2 regions of the Gilliamella sp. wkB195 genome follow, and region 2 is predicted to be linked to the other one. Evidence: riboswitches for the same ligand, from Rfam matches in the RefSeq annotation. Region 2 holds a riboswitch; the other holds the start of a gene.
What was found. A riboswitch is a leader RNA that binds a small molecule or an ion and turns the genes downstream of it on or off. The one in region 2 is predicted to bind thiamine pyrophosphate.
Positions count from the first base shown of each region.

Region 1: it holds a riboswitch for thiamine pyrophosphate, as region 2 does, so the genes downstream of both, tenA (thiaminase II) here and thiB (thiamine ABC transporter substrate binding subunit) in region 2, are expected to answer to the same signal.

Region 1 covers NZ_LZGP01000018.1:7,558-15,627, forward strand. The annotation lists gene A9G08_RS04915 (hypothetical protein) at 587-1,000, shown strand; gene asnA (aspartate--ammonia ligase) at 1,243-2,235, shown strand; gene tenA (thiaminase II) at 2,282-2,926, opposite strand; TPP riboswitch at 2,978-3,066, opposite strand; gene A9G08_RS04930 (DUF1161 domain-containing protein) at 3,103-3,507, opposite strand; gene A9G08_RS04935 (hypothetical protein) at 3,643-3,876, opposite strand; gene A9G08_RS04940 (SemiSWEET family transporter) at 4,279-4,542, opposite strand; gene A9G08_RS04945 (aminotransferase-like domain-containing protein) at 4,942-6,345, opposite strand; gene pdxS (pyridoxal 5'-phosphate synthase lyase subunit PdxS) at 6,455-7,339, shown strand; gene pdxT (pyridoxal 5'-phosphate synthase glutaminase subunit PdxT) at 7,339-7,920, shown strand.
Region 2 covers NZ_LZGP01000024.1:216-8,285, reverse strand. The annotation lists partial or broken gene A9G08_RS06180 (hypothetical protein) at 1-65, opposite strand, end outside; gene thiQ (thiamine ABC transporter ATP-binding protein ThiQ) at 688-1,389, opposite strand; gene thiP (thiamine/thiamine pyrophosphate ABC transporter permease) at 1,367-2,947, opposite strand; gene thiB (thiamine ABC transporter substrate binding subunit) at 2,962-3,960, opposite strand; TPP riboswitch at 4,001-4,109, opposite strand; gene argS (arginine--tRNA ligase) at 4,627-6,360, shown strand; gene A9G08_RS06155 (hypothetical protein) at 6,770-8,056, opposite strand.

The sequences.
Region 1 (8,070 bases), on a different contig from region 2:
TTACAAATCTTTAAAATTAGAGCGATTGATCCTCGAAAATTTTATTTTAGGGCTTTAAATTAGAAATTTAGTGATTTTGATATTTTAATAATTTTTTAAGTGAAATTGAGAACCTCAAAAACCCCGCTCCTCAACTTTTTTGATGGAAAAACACGATAACTAAAGAGTGCCATATTTAGAACGGAATTATTTATTTTAGGCAACATTGCAAAACAAAATTTAGAACCCCAAAAACCCCGCTCCTCAACTTTTTTTGCGATAGAAACCTCAAAAATAAACCCGCGGGTAATTCAAACGTCGCTAAGCCGCTCAATCGCTTATTACGATTTCTTCGACTATTTAATTTTTAAATACATATCCTCTCCCTTTACGAAAGGATTTTATGCAATAACTTATCTGATCATATTTCATCCATTCGTAAGTCTGAATTTTTTCTATATGATAGTTATGATCTCTTACTACATTTCTATTTTAATTAGTTTTTAATAGTTTTATAATCAATCCCCTCAACTTATTAAAATCTTCGATTTTTAATAAAAACAATGTGTTAATTAAGAGTAAATTTTCAACGCAAGGGAGTATTAACATGAATGATGGGTTAAAGCTAGAAAAAATAAAAGCCTTATTTGAAAAACTTGAATTACCTGATTTTAATAGCTCATCAGTAATTTATGGTTCTATCCACCCAAAACTTTGGAGATTTGCACTTTTTCAGGGCGCAGCCGCTTTTGATATTAAACACTACCTTATTTATTTTAAGTCCGATGAAATTATTTTAATTGGCTTAACTCTCGCTGGAGATTTAACGAATGATGTTATTCGAATCCCGGTGACGTCAATTTCAAATTTCAAGTTCAAAAAAGGCTGGATTACCAGCAAACTTGAATTTACTTTGGCTGAAAACAAAAGGTATCCATTTATAGTACCTAATTTTGTGTTCATCGCAAAATGGCAAAAGCCAAATTTAACCCATATTGTTTCCACCTATTTTAATCAATAATTAACTCAATTATCTTTTACCTATATGATGAAACATAATTACCTAATATATTGTATTATTGGGTAATTTAATTTCATTTTTTACGTTTAATGTGTGATGCAGTCCTTGCCCATATCGGGAATCTGTGAATTTAATTATAGTGCTTAGCGCTTTATAAAAAGTCCGTATATGTTCTAACTTGCATATTTCTGTTTTCTAGTTTAATTTATCGTCACTAACCCATTCACTTTTTGAGATGAGACATGACGATATCATTTAAAGAGCAGCAACAACGGATCAATTTTGTTAAACAATTTTTTGCTGAGCAATTAGCTAATAATTTATCACTAATTGAAGTTCAAGCCCCACTTTTGAGTCAAATTGGTGATGGTGTTCAGGATAATTTATCTGGGACTGAGAAGGCGGTTCAGGTTAATATTAAGAGTATTCCTGATGCACAATTTGAAGTGGTTCATTCACTCGCTAAATGGAAACGTAAAATCTTGAGCCAACATAATTTTCCAGTTGGTGAAGGTATTTATACCAATATGAAAGCACTTCGCCCTGATGAAGATAAGCTCTCCCCTATTCACTCTGTTTATGTCGATCAATGGGATTGGGAAAAAGTGATTCGTCCTGAAGATCGGAATCTAGCTTATTTAAAACAGACGGTAGAGAAGATTTATAGTGCTATTAAGGCTACAGAAAAAGTGGTTTCAGAAAAATATCATCTTTCTTGTTTTTTACCAGAGTCGATCACTTTTATGGATAGTGAGCAGTTATTAAAACGTTATCCTAATTTGTCACCAAAAGAGCGCGAAAACGCGATTACTAAGGAGTTAGGCGCAGTATTTTTAATCGGTATTGGCGGTGATTTGTCAAATAAAGAAAAACACGATGTGCGCGCCCCTGATTATGATGATTGGAGTAGCGATAATGAGATGGGGTCTAAAGGATTAAATGGTGATATTTTAGTTTGGAATCCAGTTTTAAATAGTGGTTTTGAAATTTCGTCAATGGGTATTCGCGTCGATCCTGAGACGTTAAAGCGTCAATTAAAATTAACCAATAATGAAGATCGTCTCCAATATGCTTGGCATAAGGCATTAGCTAATGGTGATTTTTTACAGACAATTGGTGGCGGGATTGGACAATCTCGACTAACTATGTTGCTTTTACAACAACATCATATTGGGCAAGTCCAAGCAAGTGTTTGGGATGATGTAACCAAGCAAAACTATCAACAACTTTTATAATTCATGCTCAGCATGTTTTATCTAAAATGGTAAAGCATGCTATTTACTAGTCACTTTTATCCAATGCCATTTGCCAAAAATTTATTTCCAATTGCGTCGCTTGCTTAAATATTTGGCTTAATTGTTTAAATCGGTTTTCACTAATATTAAGTAATTGTCCTTCTATCCAAGCAATTTCTTTTTGTACTGCTTGTTGAAACTCCTTACTAGCATACATCTCAATCCAAGAGCGATATGGGTTGTTTTCGTCCCAACCTTGAATCCAATTGGCAATCATGCCATACCCAATTAAACAGGGCGCCATCGCTATGTGTATATCTAATATATCGCCTTGTAATCCTATATCAAGCACATAACGTGTATAATCGCTATTGGCTTTGGCTTCCTTTAATGTGCTTAGTTCATATTCAGATATGTGCCATTTTTTGCAATATTCAATATGCAGATCGAGTTCAACTTCAACAATGATTTTTAAACTCTCTAATGATTGACGAATTTGAGCAATGTCGTGACTTTTATATACTGCAAGTCCCCAAGCTCGGGAAAAGTTGATTAAAAAAAGATAATCTTGTTTCAGGTAGTATTGAAAACAGGTTAAGTGTAATGTGCCTTTTCCTAATTGTTGAACAAAATCATGTTGAATATAGTGTTTCCACTCGCTTGATTCAATCAGTGAGTTAAATGATGGCATAATGACTCCTTTTTGACAAATTCGCTATAAGGAGTTAAACAGATTTCTATAATAGACGTGTTTTAAACTCCCTTCGTCGGTATTAACCGAATCAGGTTCAACGGGTATAATCTCAGCCTATAGCACCCCGGTTAAACAAATTATAAAATTTATAAAATGGTTACTTAAATTTCCGTTTATTCTGCTTTTTGTTCAGTTTCCTGAGATTCTGTAGAAGTCGGCTCTGGAGTTTGAACTTTTTCTACTGGTGCCGAAGCTGGCGTTTGAACTGGAGCGTTACTAGGGCTGTAGCACTCGACGGGTTGTGGTGTGATTTCAACAGGTGTTTCAGGCTCATCTTTAACTGATTTTGATGATGGTGTACGAATATAAACAATGCTTTGTTTACCTCGATCACATGATCCAACGATTTTACCTTCAATATTTTGTTCATCTTGAGGAACAAGTTTTAATTGGAAGCTATTTTCATTAACACCGTTATTTTTAATTTTTTCGGCGATATTTGCACTAATTTCGTCACAATTGGACGCAGATGCAATAACTGGGAGACCTAATAATAACACTACTGCTAACTTTTTCATGATCTTTCCTTAAGATTATCGAGTAACTGATGCATTATAAAACGATTGTTTAAACTGTCCATATCGTTTTGAATAACGCTGCAAATAAATTTTATCAATAGATTTGAAAAAGCTAGCTTAGTATAGATTTTTTAGTTAATTCTGCTCTTGGTGTTGGTTTTCAAGTAATTTTAATTTATCTAGAACCCATGAGCGAATATCGGATAATTCGGCTTCAGATAATTGATTTACAAAGTCTCTTTTTGCGTGGAGTTGTTTGCGATCTTCTTCAGTCAAAACCACACCTTTTAAATTTAATAATACCTCTTTACGGTACATTGAGTAGATAAAATCTTTTATCAAATCATCGGAAAGATTAATATCAGCCATGGTGATTTCCTTATTTTATAAAACTCATTTGTTAATCATCAAATTTAGTTAATCTTTGTATAAATAACATTCTGATAGATTTTGAAGATGAATCCAGCCTAAAAAATAGGCTGACTTTTACTATAGTCTAATCACTATTAGATAACAATAGTAAATCGATAAATTAGATTAATCGATTAAATTATTCACTTTATTATTTGATAAGTATTTAACAAACCTGTTGATAACTCCATAACAATATAATAATTAATAAGTTATATGCAAGGTTAATTTTTAATCTTCTCTGATTTCTCAATTTTTGAGTAACAATTATCTAGCCTATTTCATAAGAATTGTGATTATAAAAAAATACAGCATATATTATGCTGTATAAAGAAAATATAAGGGAGTTAAAACAAGAATTTATAAAGCAGTAATAAACGCGGTTAAACCAAATAATACCCCTGGAAAATTAGCTATTGCAATTGGCCAATCCTTTTTTTGTCGTAATAAGCCATAACAGACCCATAATGAGCAGTTAATTGCTGCCGCTAAAGGTTGAGTTGGATTAGCTTTAAATCCATGAAGATTGTCGATAATTTGTGGGATATACGATACGTACATTCCTAATGATGCAAGTGTTGCGATAACACCCAAATAGTGAAAAGCTTTTGGAGAAAGATTCAAAATCAGCCTACCTGCTTATATATGAAAGGAGCAAATAATCTAACATATATAGCAAGTGAGTTAAATATTGGTGTACCGTGGTTTCAGATAATATTTTGTAAATAAAATGATAAGATTTTTTATGTGAATCTATTTTAAGTAATCGGATATGGTTTTTAATAATAAATGTTATTGCTACGAATGCCTTATATCAAACGCAAATTGTTATATCATATAATATAGCTAATAAGGCATAAAAACCGCGATTTTTTGATAGTTTTGTGATTATTTAGCTGAGATTCAATCCAATAATGAGATTTGAAGTTTACCGATTAACCCTACCTTGTTTGTCTAGGCAGTTATGATCTATTTATTAACGCCAAATACCTGTTAGAACAATCAATAAAAACTTAGTTCGCTTTATCTCATCAAATCTTTTGCAAAATGACCATAACTTAAACGTATAGCGCCAACTCGATCCCCAAAGTCAGTGCCTTGTGACACTATTATATGCTTTGCTAGTAATTGATTTAAAATAGCCAACTCTTGTGCCTGACTGCTAACGGGCAAATGGGCATATAGATGAAAACCGCCTGTGGGTATCTGGTAATTGATGTCACCTTTAAAATAGTCATCAAGCCAATCTATTAGTTGGTTAGCCTTCTGTTTTAATTGCTGGCGTAACCATTCTTGATGGGATTGGTAGTGATGAGTCAAATATTCTTCAGCTAAAAGTTGCGGTAATATACTTAATCCCGAGTCAATGTGATGCCTTATATTGGCTAGTTTTTCGATAATTTCTTTCGGTGCAATCATCCAACCAATACGTATATTGCGACCAATATATTTGGATAATGATCCTAAATAGATAACTTGATTACTGGTATCATATTTTTTTATCGGGTCGATATGACTCTTTTGATCAAAAGCTAACCCACTATAAGCATCATCCTCAACAATACCAATACACTGCTTTCGACAAAATGCCAATATCTGTTTTTTTCGATGATTACTCATCACACATCCCGTTGGATTTTGAAATATTGGATTTAGAAATAACCATTTAATTTGCCGTTCTAAACTGACTTTTTGTAAACTCTCTAAGGTTATCCCTTCAGCATCACACTCAATACCATATAACCGCAAGCCTGCTGCTTGAAATAGTGGTAATGAATAGAAATATGAAGGTGATTCAATGCCTATTGCATCGCCAGGTTTTAATAATCCTTGAGTAATTAAAAAGAGGGATTGCTGCGTTCCTGAGGTTATTAAAATTTGATCGGTATCAACCATCATACCAAATTGGTTCAACATATAATTGGCGATCTGCACTTTGAGTGTAGGTAGACCCAATTGCAATATGTCGCTTTGCTTTTCATAAGCAACCATTTCATGAGAGGTGATATTGGGTAACATTAATTTGGGCATCATATGAGTTGGTAAATCACCATTAGCCAAATCACAGATGTTCGCCATTTGCTGACGAGTCTGAAATACTTTTTGTTGATATACACTTTTGCGATTTTGATAGAAATGGGCTGGCAGTCGCCAGTTAATGGTGGAGTAAGCTTGAAGCCCCCATTTTTGATCATTAATAAAGGTTCCACTACCCTGCTTACGAACCAATACATTACGTTCAGTTAAGATATCTAGCGCATGGACAATAGTGGAGCGGTTAACGTGCAGATTTTTAGCCAACTCTCGCTCTGATGGTAATCTCTCACCCGCTATTAATACCCCTTGTTCAATGTAATTTTCAATCAACTGGATCACTTTTTTAAATAGTGCTCCGTCAAAAGCCGCTAATTTTTGTTTATTCCACATCGTCTATCAGTTTTTTGATTTATGCATAATTGGATGGGTTAATTATAGTCCAATTGGCTGTTTATTGTAGCAATTTTATTTTGAATAATACTTTATTTAATTAGGAGTAATCATGAAAACAGGTACACAAACAGTAAAACGTGGCATGGCACAGATGCAAAAAGGCGGTGTGATTATGGATGTAGTTAATGCCGAACAAGCAAAAATTGCTGAGCAAGCAGGTGCAGTGGCTGTAATGGCTTTAGAACGTGTTCCCTCTGATATACGCGCTGCTGGAGGCGTAGCACGAATGGCTGATCCAACAATCGTTGAAGAAGTGATGAAAGCAGTTACCATACCTGTTATGGCAAAAGCGCGAATCGGTCATATCGTTGAGGCACGCATTTTAGAGTCCATGGGCGTAGATTATATTGATGAAAGCGAAGTGCTGACACCAGCGGATGAACAATATCATTTATTGAAAGATGAATTTACCGTACCTTTTGTTTGTGGTTGTCGTGACTTAGGCGAAGCACTGCGTCGAATTGGTGAAGGTGCTTCGATGCTACGCACCAAAGGTGAACCAGGAACAGGTAATATTGTAGAAGCAGTAAGGCATATACGTCGAGTGAATGAACAAATTCGTTTAGTTGTTGGTAAATCAAAAGATGAGTTGATGACATTTGCTAAAGAGATTGGTGCACCTTATGAGTTGATATTACAAATCAAACAACTGGGTAAACTACCGGTTGTTAATTTTGCTGCTGGTGGCATTGCTACGCCTGCTGATGCTGCATTGATGATGCAACTTGGTGCCGATGGTGTGTTTGTTGGTTCAGGTATTTTTAAATCGCAAAATCCGGAAAAATTCGCTAAAGCAATCGTTCAAGCAACAACATATTTTGACGATTATCCAAGATTAGCTGAACTTTCAAAAGGATTAGGTGGAGCGATGAAAGGTATCGAAATTAGTAAATTAAGCGAATCTGAAAGAATGCAGGAGCGAGGTTGGTAATGAGCTCAAAAGCAAGTAAAACCATTGGTGTGCTTAATTTACAAGGCGCAGTGACTGAACATTTAAATATGCTTGCAACTATTGATTTAGTCATCCCAATTGCAGTAAAAAAGCCCGAGCAATTGAGTCAAGTTGATGGTTTAATTATTCCGGGTGGTGAATCAACAGCAATAAGTCGTTTAATTCGGCAAAATGGCTTATTTGAACCAATCCAAGAGTTTGCCAAGCAAGGTAAAGGGATCTTTGGTACCTGCGCGGGTTTGGTGCTTTGCGGTAATGAAACAAGCCATAGCGAAGTTGAACAACTGGGTTTGATGGATATTGTGGTTGAACGTAATGGATTTGGTCGGCAAATTGCTAGCTTTGAGACGATGTTAGATATTGCACCTATTGGCAAGCAAGTTCCAGCTGTTTTTATCCGAGCGCCCTATATTGCTAAGGCGGGCAAGCAAGTCACACAACTTGCTTTTATTGATAATCATTGCGTAATGGCAGAGCAAGATAATATTTTAGTCTGCTCATTCCATCCCGAACTAACGACCGATAACCGCATAATGCGCTATTTTATTGAAAAATGCTGACTGTTTTTCTCTTATATAAAAAGATATTCGATTATAGGCACTAATTATTGGTGCCTTTTTCTCCTCAAAAACCCCGCTCCTCAACTTTTTTTCTATTTTTTAAGTTATTCCTAACTTATTTCTGATTTTAATGTATTTGAAGGGAATAAA
Region 2 (8,070 bases):
TGTATCGCATTCCTAGTTGTCTGTGATGTCAATGCATGGCTGGAAAAAGAAAGGAAAATAGCCACGAAAAAAACAATCTGACGGGATAATTCGGAAAAGGATCGAAAACAGGATCTGAAAGAGGATCCGGAAAACGATCGGAAAAAGGATCGAGAAGAGGATCGCGGAAGCGACCGCGCGAAAATTCGCAGAATTTCACTTGATTGAGTAGAAAAATAAGCTTCAGTGAAAAATTTAAACTGGGTGCTGGACTTAGACGAATTTAAAACATAGGTTGGCCAAGTTGCCTGTTGCCTGTTGCCTGTTGAAAATTATAGAACATATGCGACAATCCTGTCAAGTAATTTTTTGATTAATTTACAATTTTATATTTTTCTGCTAAATTTTAGCCTAGTAGCTAAAACCGTGTAAAAAGTATAGTGATTGGAAAAACACGATGCAACACTTTTTTTCACTCATTTACGTTAACTTTTGTAAATAGGATCTAAAAAGGATCTAGATGATAATTGATTAAACGCTGTTTTAATTAAAGATTATCATCATTACAAATCTTTAGAATCACTGTTATTCATCCTAAAAAAATTATTTTAGTATTTAAAATAGTGGTTATGATCATTTAAAAGTTTTAAGTGAAATTTAAAACCTCAAAAACCCGGCTCCTCAACTTTTTTTTACGGAGAATTCTAATTATGAATAATAACTTATCCCTAACAATTTAGCTATCTCTTGATTTTCAGCTAGCTGTTTTGGTTCTGCATTAAATATGACGTTTCCATTTTCAATAACCACACAGCGGGAAAAATGGCTAAGTGACTCATCCAGATAATGCGATACCATCATTAAGGTCAGATTAAATTCACTACAAACCTGATTCACCAATGCCAACATTTCAAAGCGAAGAGCTTGGTCAAGAGCAGAAAATGGCTCATCTAATAATAATATAGGACGATGTTGTATAAGACAGCGAGCCAAAGCCACGCGTTGCCGTTGGCCACCCGATAGCTGTTCGGGATAGCGATGGTTAAAGCCTTCCAGCCCTACACGAACCAGTATATCATTAATAGTCGTTTGTTCAGCTCGACTCAGTTTTAATGTCGGCTTAATGCCTAAAGCAATATTTTGTTCAACCGTTAGATGGCTAAATAAGTTATTTTGTTGAAATAGCATCGATACAGGGCGTTTACCGGGTAACGTTGTTGTGACATTTTGGTTATTTAAAATGATTTGTCCTGATTTAGGAAAGATGAACCCCGCAATCAAGCTAAGTAATGTACTTTTGCCCGCGCCACTTGGTCCGACAATAACAACCCGCTCTTTAGCAGCAATATTTAGCGTAAAGTGCATGTTGAAGTTGTCATATTGATATTCAATTTTTTGAAGTTCGATCATAATCCATCACAACCAATAAACTAAAAGATAAAAGTAATAATATCGCCGCTGTCACGATACTTTCTTGATAATGATAATGCGATATCTGTTGATATAAATAATAAGGTAACGTGGTCACCGACTGCCCGCCAAACAGAGCTATTACCCCAAAATCGCCCAATGACAATATGGCAGCAAGGGCAAAACTCATCAACATAAGGCTTTTTAACCCCTTAAAATCGACCAAATAAAAATGCGTTAATCCATTGATATTAAGGGTTTGGGTTAATTGCCAATAGCGTGCAGTAATATCATACATCGGCGTAGCTAAATTTTTAAGGATGAAAGGTAGCGCCATTAACCCATTACAAACCATAATTAATAAGCAGATAAAAACAGTGTGATGACTATAACCAAATAACAATAAAAACAATCCCGATGCTAATACCATGTTTGGTATGGCTAATATCAGTGAGGCAACCAGCATAAGCCGATTACTTAATTGACGTTGTTGGTTAATCAATAGTCGGCAATTGGTCCATAGCAAAAGTAACCCAAGTAACATCGCTATCATAGCGGAACCTATAGCAATAAGGATTGAATAGAGTAAGGCTTGTTGCAACATCGATGTGAGTAATGAGATTTGGAAAAAATAGAAACCTTGAAAAAGTATGGTAATCATCGGAGACAGGATAAATAATCCCCCTATTACGATAATGATCATGCTAATCATTTTTAGCCAATTGGTTATCGGTAATTGATAGTTGGAGTGACTAAATTTAACACTCAGCTTTCTATCATTTCTATTTATTTTCTGCATCAAGCTGATAAAAACAATACAGCAAACCAACTGCACGCAAGATAGCAATGCGGCTTGTAATAGATCAAAGTCTCGCACCGCTTGATAAATAGCCACTTCCAACGTGGTGTATTTTGGACCACCACCCAATGCAAGCACTATGGCAAAACTCGAAAAACAGAGCATAAAAATAAGTGCTGCCATAGGCAATATTTGTCTACGAAGTAACGGCCATTCAAGTAATTTAAAATAGGTAAATGTTGAAAAATTAAGTTGTGCCGCTAACTGTCTTTGTTCTATAGCAACACTGTTTAATGTTTTGTAAAAGAGCACACAAGCATAAGGAAAATTCAAAAAAACATGAGCCAACAAAATACCTTGCAAGCCATAAATAGGAAATGAAAATGGGATATGCAGTACTTGGCAAATGTAAGCCAGTAAACCTTGTTGCCCATATACCGACAACAACCCTGTCACAACCACTAAAGCGGGTAAAATAAAGGTAATTGGCATTATTTTTATCAGTAACTTTTTACCTTTAAAATCAATAAAGGAGAGCGCCTTAGCCATTAATATTGCTGATGCCAGCGAAAGTATTGTCGATAACAAAGCTTGATAAAAAGTGATCCAAACAATATGAAGTACATAACTATCAAGATAAATCGTCAAATTTCCTGACTCCAAGGCAAATCGCCAAATAGCAATAAGTGCCGAGCTTAAAATGATGAGTATTAAGCTCGCAGCACTTATTCCGGGTAATAACGATTTAAATTTTAACATTGACGATACGGGATCTATTGACTAATTGCCGATTGCCATTCTCGAATCCAAGCTTTTTGATGTTTTTCAATCTCTGCTGGCTCAAATTCTAACGATTTATTGACCGAATTAATTTGCGCAAAGGCATTAGGTAGATCCGTTTTGATAATCGGATACATCACATTTTTCTCAGCAAATTGGTGTTGGACTTCAGGTGTCAGCAAATAACGTAAAAATTGGCGCGCTAGGTCAATTTCTTGACTGTATTTAATAATTCCGGCGACTTCAACTTGACGATAGTGTCCTTCATCAAAAATAGCTGCTTCGTAGTGATGCTCGTTTTCATTAATGATATGTGCCACTGGCGATGTACTGTAACTAAGTACAAAATCCGCTTCGCCTTTTAAAAACATACCATAAGCTTCGCTCCAACCTTTGGTGACTGTCACCGTGTTTTTAGCGATTTGTTGCCACGCTTCTGCTGCTTTATCACCATAAACTTTTTTTACCCAAAATAGTAAACCGAGTCCTGGTGTACTGGTTCTTGGATCTTGGTAGATGATTTTCAAACCGGCTTTATTTTCAACCAGTTCATGTAAAGAATGAGGTGGATTTTTGACTTTGTTATTATTGTAGATAAAAGCAAAATAACCAAAATCATAAGGCATAAAACTATCATCCCACCAATTGGTGTTGAGATTGTCGGGTTTAGCGATTTGATGAGGAATAAGAATATTCGCTTGTTTGGCTTGCTCTAATAGGTTGTTATCTAACCCTAAAATAACATCCGCATTCGTTTTATCGCCTTCAAGGCGAATACGATTTAAAACCGACACACCATCACCTAATGTCACAACCTCAAGTTGGCAATTGCATTGGGCTTCAAACCCTTTTTTGATTGCCTCACCGGGTCCCCATTGTGACATAAATGAATTATAGCTATAAACCGTCAAAGTGGGCAGTTCTGCATTGGCTAATGGGCTAAAAAGTGAAAATAGAAAAATAACAGGTAGTAAAAAGTTTTTACAAAACATTTTGCCTCCAAAGAAATAGGTAAAAGACAAAAGGTTTGAGCAGATATAATAACTCAAATCCCTCCGCTGGCATTATCCAGTTCAGGTTCGACGAGTTATGTCAATCAATCTGACACTCTCAGCCCACTAGGGCACCCCGTTGAGAACGACATTAGTTTAGAGGGTGAAGGTATAATTGTAAATAGTTACCTTCAACGGTTGCCTGCAAACTTATCTATGATTTTGGAAGAGAGTAACTGCGCTTGATCAAACTGATAGCTTTATAAAATTTCCGCTTAGCCCCATTTGTAATCAGAAAATCGATTTCTTGCTTATTTAAGGAGTGAGTGAGTTTTGCATATTCATTCAAAAGGATATTTTCACCATGATTATCATAGTATTTTGTCAATTGTGAATCTTATTTCTTGCAGATGACCTTGAGCAAACACCGAAGTTGAAAAGAGCAAAAGGATATTGATAATCAGGTAGTTAAATAAATTTCGGCACCTGTTTTCTCTTTATTTTTTTATCTATTTTATAATTGAGTTGATAGATTACATCTAAATAAAAAAATTTTCGTTTATAAAAGAATCAGCTATTTACTTGTCCTTAACTAATCCCACAGTGACAATTTATCAATTTATCAGTATTATATTGGGCATTTTATTTTAAACGATTAGGTTCAGTGTGAATATTCAACAACTATTAACACAACGTGTTTCTCAAGCAATGATTATGGCGGGTGCTGATAAAAACTGCGACGCTTTAATCAAGCAATCAGCTAAAGCCCAATTTGGTGACTACCAAGCAAATGGTATCATGTCTACCGCTAAAAAATTGGGAATGCCACCACGAGCATTAGCTGAAAAAGTTTTACAACATCTTGATATTGATGATATTGCCGATAAAATCGAGATCGCCGGTCCTGGTTTTATTAATATCTTTTTAAAAGATAGTTGGATTGCTGAACAAAACGAAGTCGCGCTAAATAGTGATAAACTGAATATTACTTTACCAGCCAAACCACAAACTATTGTGGTTGATTACTCTGCACCAAACGTAGCAAAAGAGATGCACGTCGGCCATTTACGCTCAACCATTATTGGTGATGCTAGTGTCCGAGTATTAAGCTTTCTTGGTCATAATGTTATCCGTGCCAACCATGTTGGTGATTGGGGAACCCAATTTGGGATGTTAATCGCCTATCTTGAAAAAATGGAAAACGAACATGCCAACGACATGGAACTTTCAGATTTAGAATCGTTCTATCGCGCAGCTAAAAAACATTACGACGAAGACGAAGCCTTTGCCGAAAAAGCCCGTAATTATGTCGTAAAACTTCAAGGTGGTGACCAATATTGCCGTGAAATGTGGCGAAAACTGGTGGATATCACCATGACACAAAACATTGCCACATATAAACGCCTTAATGTCACCTTATCGGTTGAAGATACAATGGGCGAAAGCATCTATAACAGTATGCTACCAGGCATTGTTGCCGATCTAAAACAGAAAAAATTAGCGGTTGAAAGTGACGGTGCCATCGTCGTATTTCTAGATGAATATAAAAATAAAGAAGGCGAACCAATGGGTGTTATTATCCAAAAACGTGATGGTGGCTATCTTTATGCAACAACCGACATTGCCTGTGTAAAATATCGTTACGAAACACTTCATGCTGAACGTATTTTATATTATACCGATTCACGTCAACACCAACATCTAGAACAAGTTTGGGATATCGTACATAAAGCGAAATATGTACCAGAATCCTTAAAACTTGAACACCACATGTTTGGAATGATGTTAGGTAAAGACGGCAAGCCGTTTAAAACTCGCTCAGGTGATACCGTAAAATTAAACGACCTGCTTGACGAAGCAACAGAGCGTGCAGAAGCACTAATTAAAAGTAAAAATCCCGATCTTTCTCCAACAGAACTTGCCAAAGTGATTGATGCAGTAGCGATTGGCGCAGTGAAATATGCCGACCTATCCAAAAATCGTACCACCGATTATGTTTTTGATTGGGATAACATGTTGTCATTTGAAGGCAATACTGCACCTTATCTACAATATGCCTATACACGCGTACTGTCGGTGTTTAGAAAATCAAATATCAACGAAGATAGCTTAACTGGTAATATCAATTTAGGCACGGACAAAGAGCGAACATTAGCAATTCGATTAATTCAATTTGATGAAACCGTTTCAACCGTTGCTGCAGAAGGCACACCGCATGTGCTGTGCGCCTATTTGTATGATATCGCCACCCTATTTTCTAGCTTCTATGAGCACTGCCCAATTTTGGCAGCCGAAAATGAAGACTTGAAACATAGCCGTCTAAAACTGGCATCTTTAACAGCAAAAACCCTTAAAACCGGTTTAGATATGCTTGGAATTAAAACGGTTGAAAAAATGTAACAAAACCAGCCACCGATATTGTTCAATATCGGTGGTATATCGCCACTTAAAAACATCTTAAAAATTTCAGCATTTAAAATTGAGGGGAGTTTTATAAAACCAAATTCATCCCAAAAAATCCTCAACTTTTTGATATAAAAACACAACTAAACGCCACAGCTTAAAGCTGGATTATTCATATAAAACAATATTAAAAAGTAGGATTTAGAACCCCAAAAAAACCGCTCCTCAACTTTTTTTGAGATAAAAAAATGCAAAAATAAACCCGCCGAGGCGGGTAATTCAAACGTCGCTAAGCCACAAACTCGCTTTTTATGGCTAAACGACGTTGACTCTTAGCTTACTTTTAATGACTCAACACTATTTTTTATGCCCCCCGCCCTAAGGATTAAGGACGAAGAAATAAAAACTAAGGATAGGCACAAAGTCCGTCGCTGCCTAAGAGGCTCTGCCTCACCACATTACCACGCTGCGTACCCACGATAACCTGGTCACGACCAATGGAGTCACTAGTCCAGAAAAAAAGTTCGAAGGCGGTGCCAACGGTATTATAACCCCACTCAGTGAAAAAACCCGAACCTATATGACGCATAAAACTATTACCAAATGAGGAAGGAGTGGCACTAGGTACAACTAAATCTTTACGAACTGCATTGGTTAAATCCTTTACGCGAGGCATTCGATAACCGATACCATTACACCAAGATAAGGCAGGAGAATAATTGCCATTCCAAGAAACACGGTGGACGAACCACTGCTTCAAAGTAAAACCATATTTAACAACTGGATTACCTTGACCATCACGACCGACCAACTCGAAGGTCTGAGGCAAAGAAGGTTTGGAAATACGACTAGGATTGTCTGAATTAATCTGGAATCTAGTAGCGGAAGGACCAGTTAAAGTAACACGAACGCTTGTAGCTGTAGAATTAGTCATTTTAACTGTGATACCACCCTGAGATATTGGAGGCCAAGACAACGCCTGACTACTGCCACTAATAAGTAAATCAAAATACAATCCATTAGCACCAGTAGTAGGAAAGTTTTGACCGTAAGAGGATGGCTCATTTGACTGAGTGAGAAAACCCTTAGTAGGGTCCCATATCAAAGCTGGGCCAGCATAACCACCTGAATTAGGTCTGGCAAAACAAACCATCGGTGTAACGTTAGGGTTGATGTAATAAGTTACACTACTTGCACTGAAATCACTACGATTGGGAACGCCATAACGTGTAGATAATGTGCCGTTAGTACTTGATAAGGTAAACTTATAAGGTGCCTTACAAATTGTTGGCACTGTACTACGTGATACAGATTGACCATATTTATCGACGATAGATAAACTTAAAGAACCTGTAGCAGTAATGCCAGAATCACCATCTTCATCCCCCCAATAGTTATAAGGCGGACCGATAAGAGAACTTAAAGCGACTGAATTAGTATTAGTAGGGACCAACATACGAATATCAGCAAAACTCTGACCTGCAACCGGTAAGACGATTGGGGTTATAGATGAAGAATTGGTAGAAGGCGTATAATGTTTACCATCAGATAGTGTAATACCAAGCAGATCGTTAGTATTAACAATACGAGTACGACCACCGTCGAAAGTCAAATACGGCGCACTACCCTGTATCGCATTCCTAGTTGTCTGTGAAGTTAATGCGTGCCCCGAAAAAGGAATAAAAAGAGCCACAAAAAAAACAATCT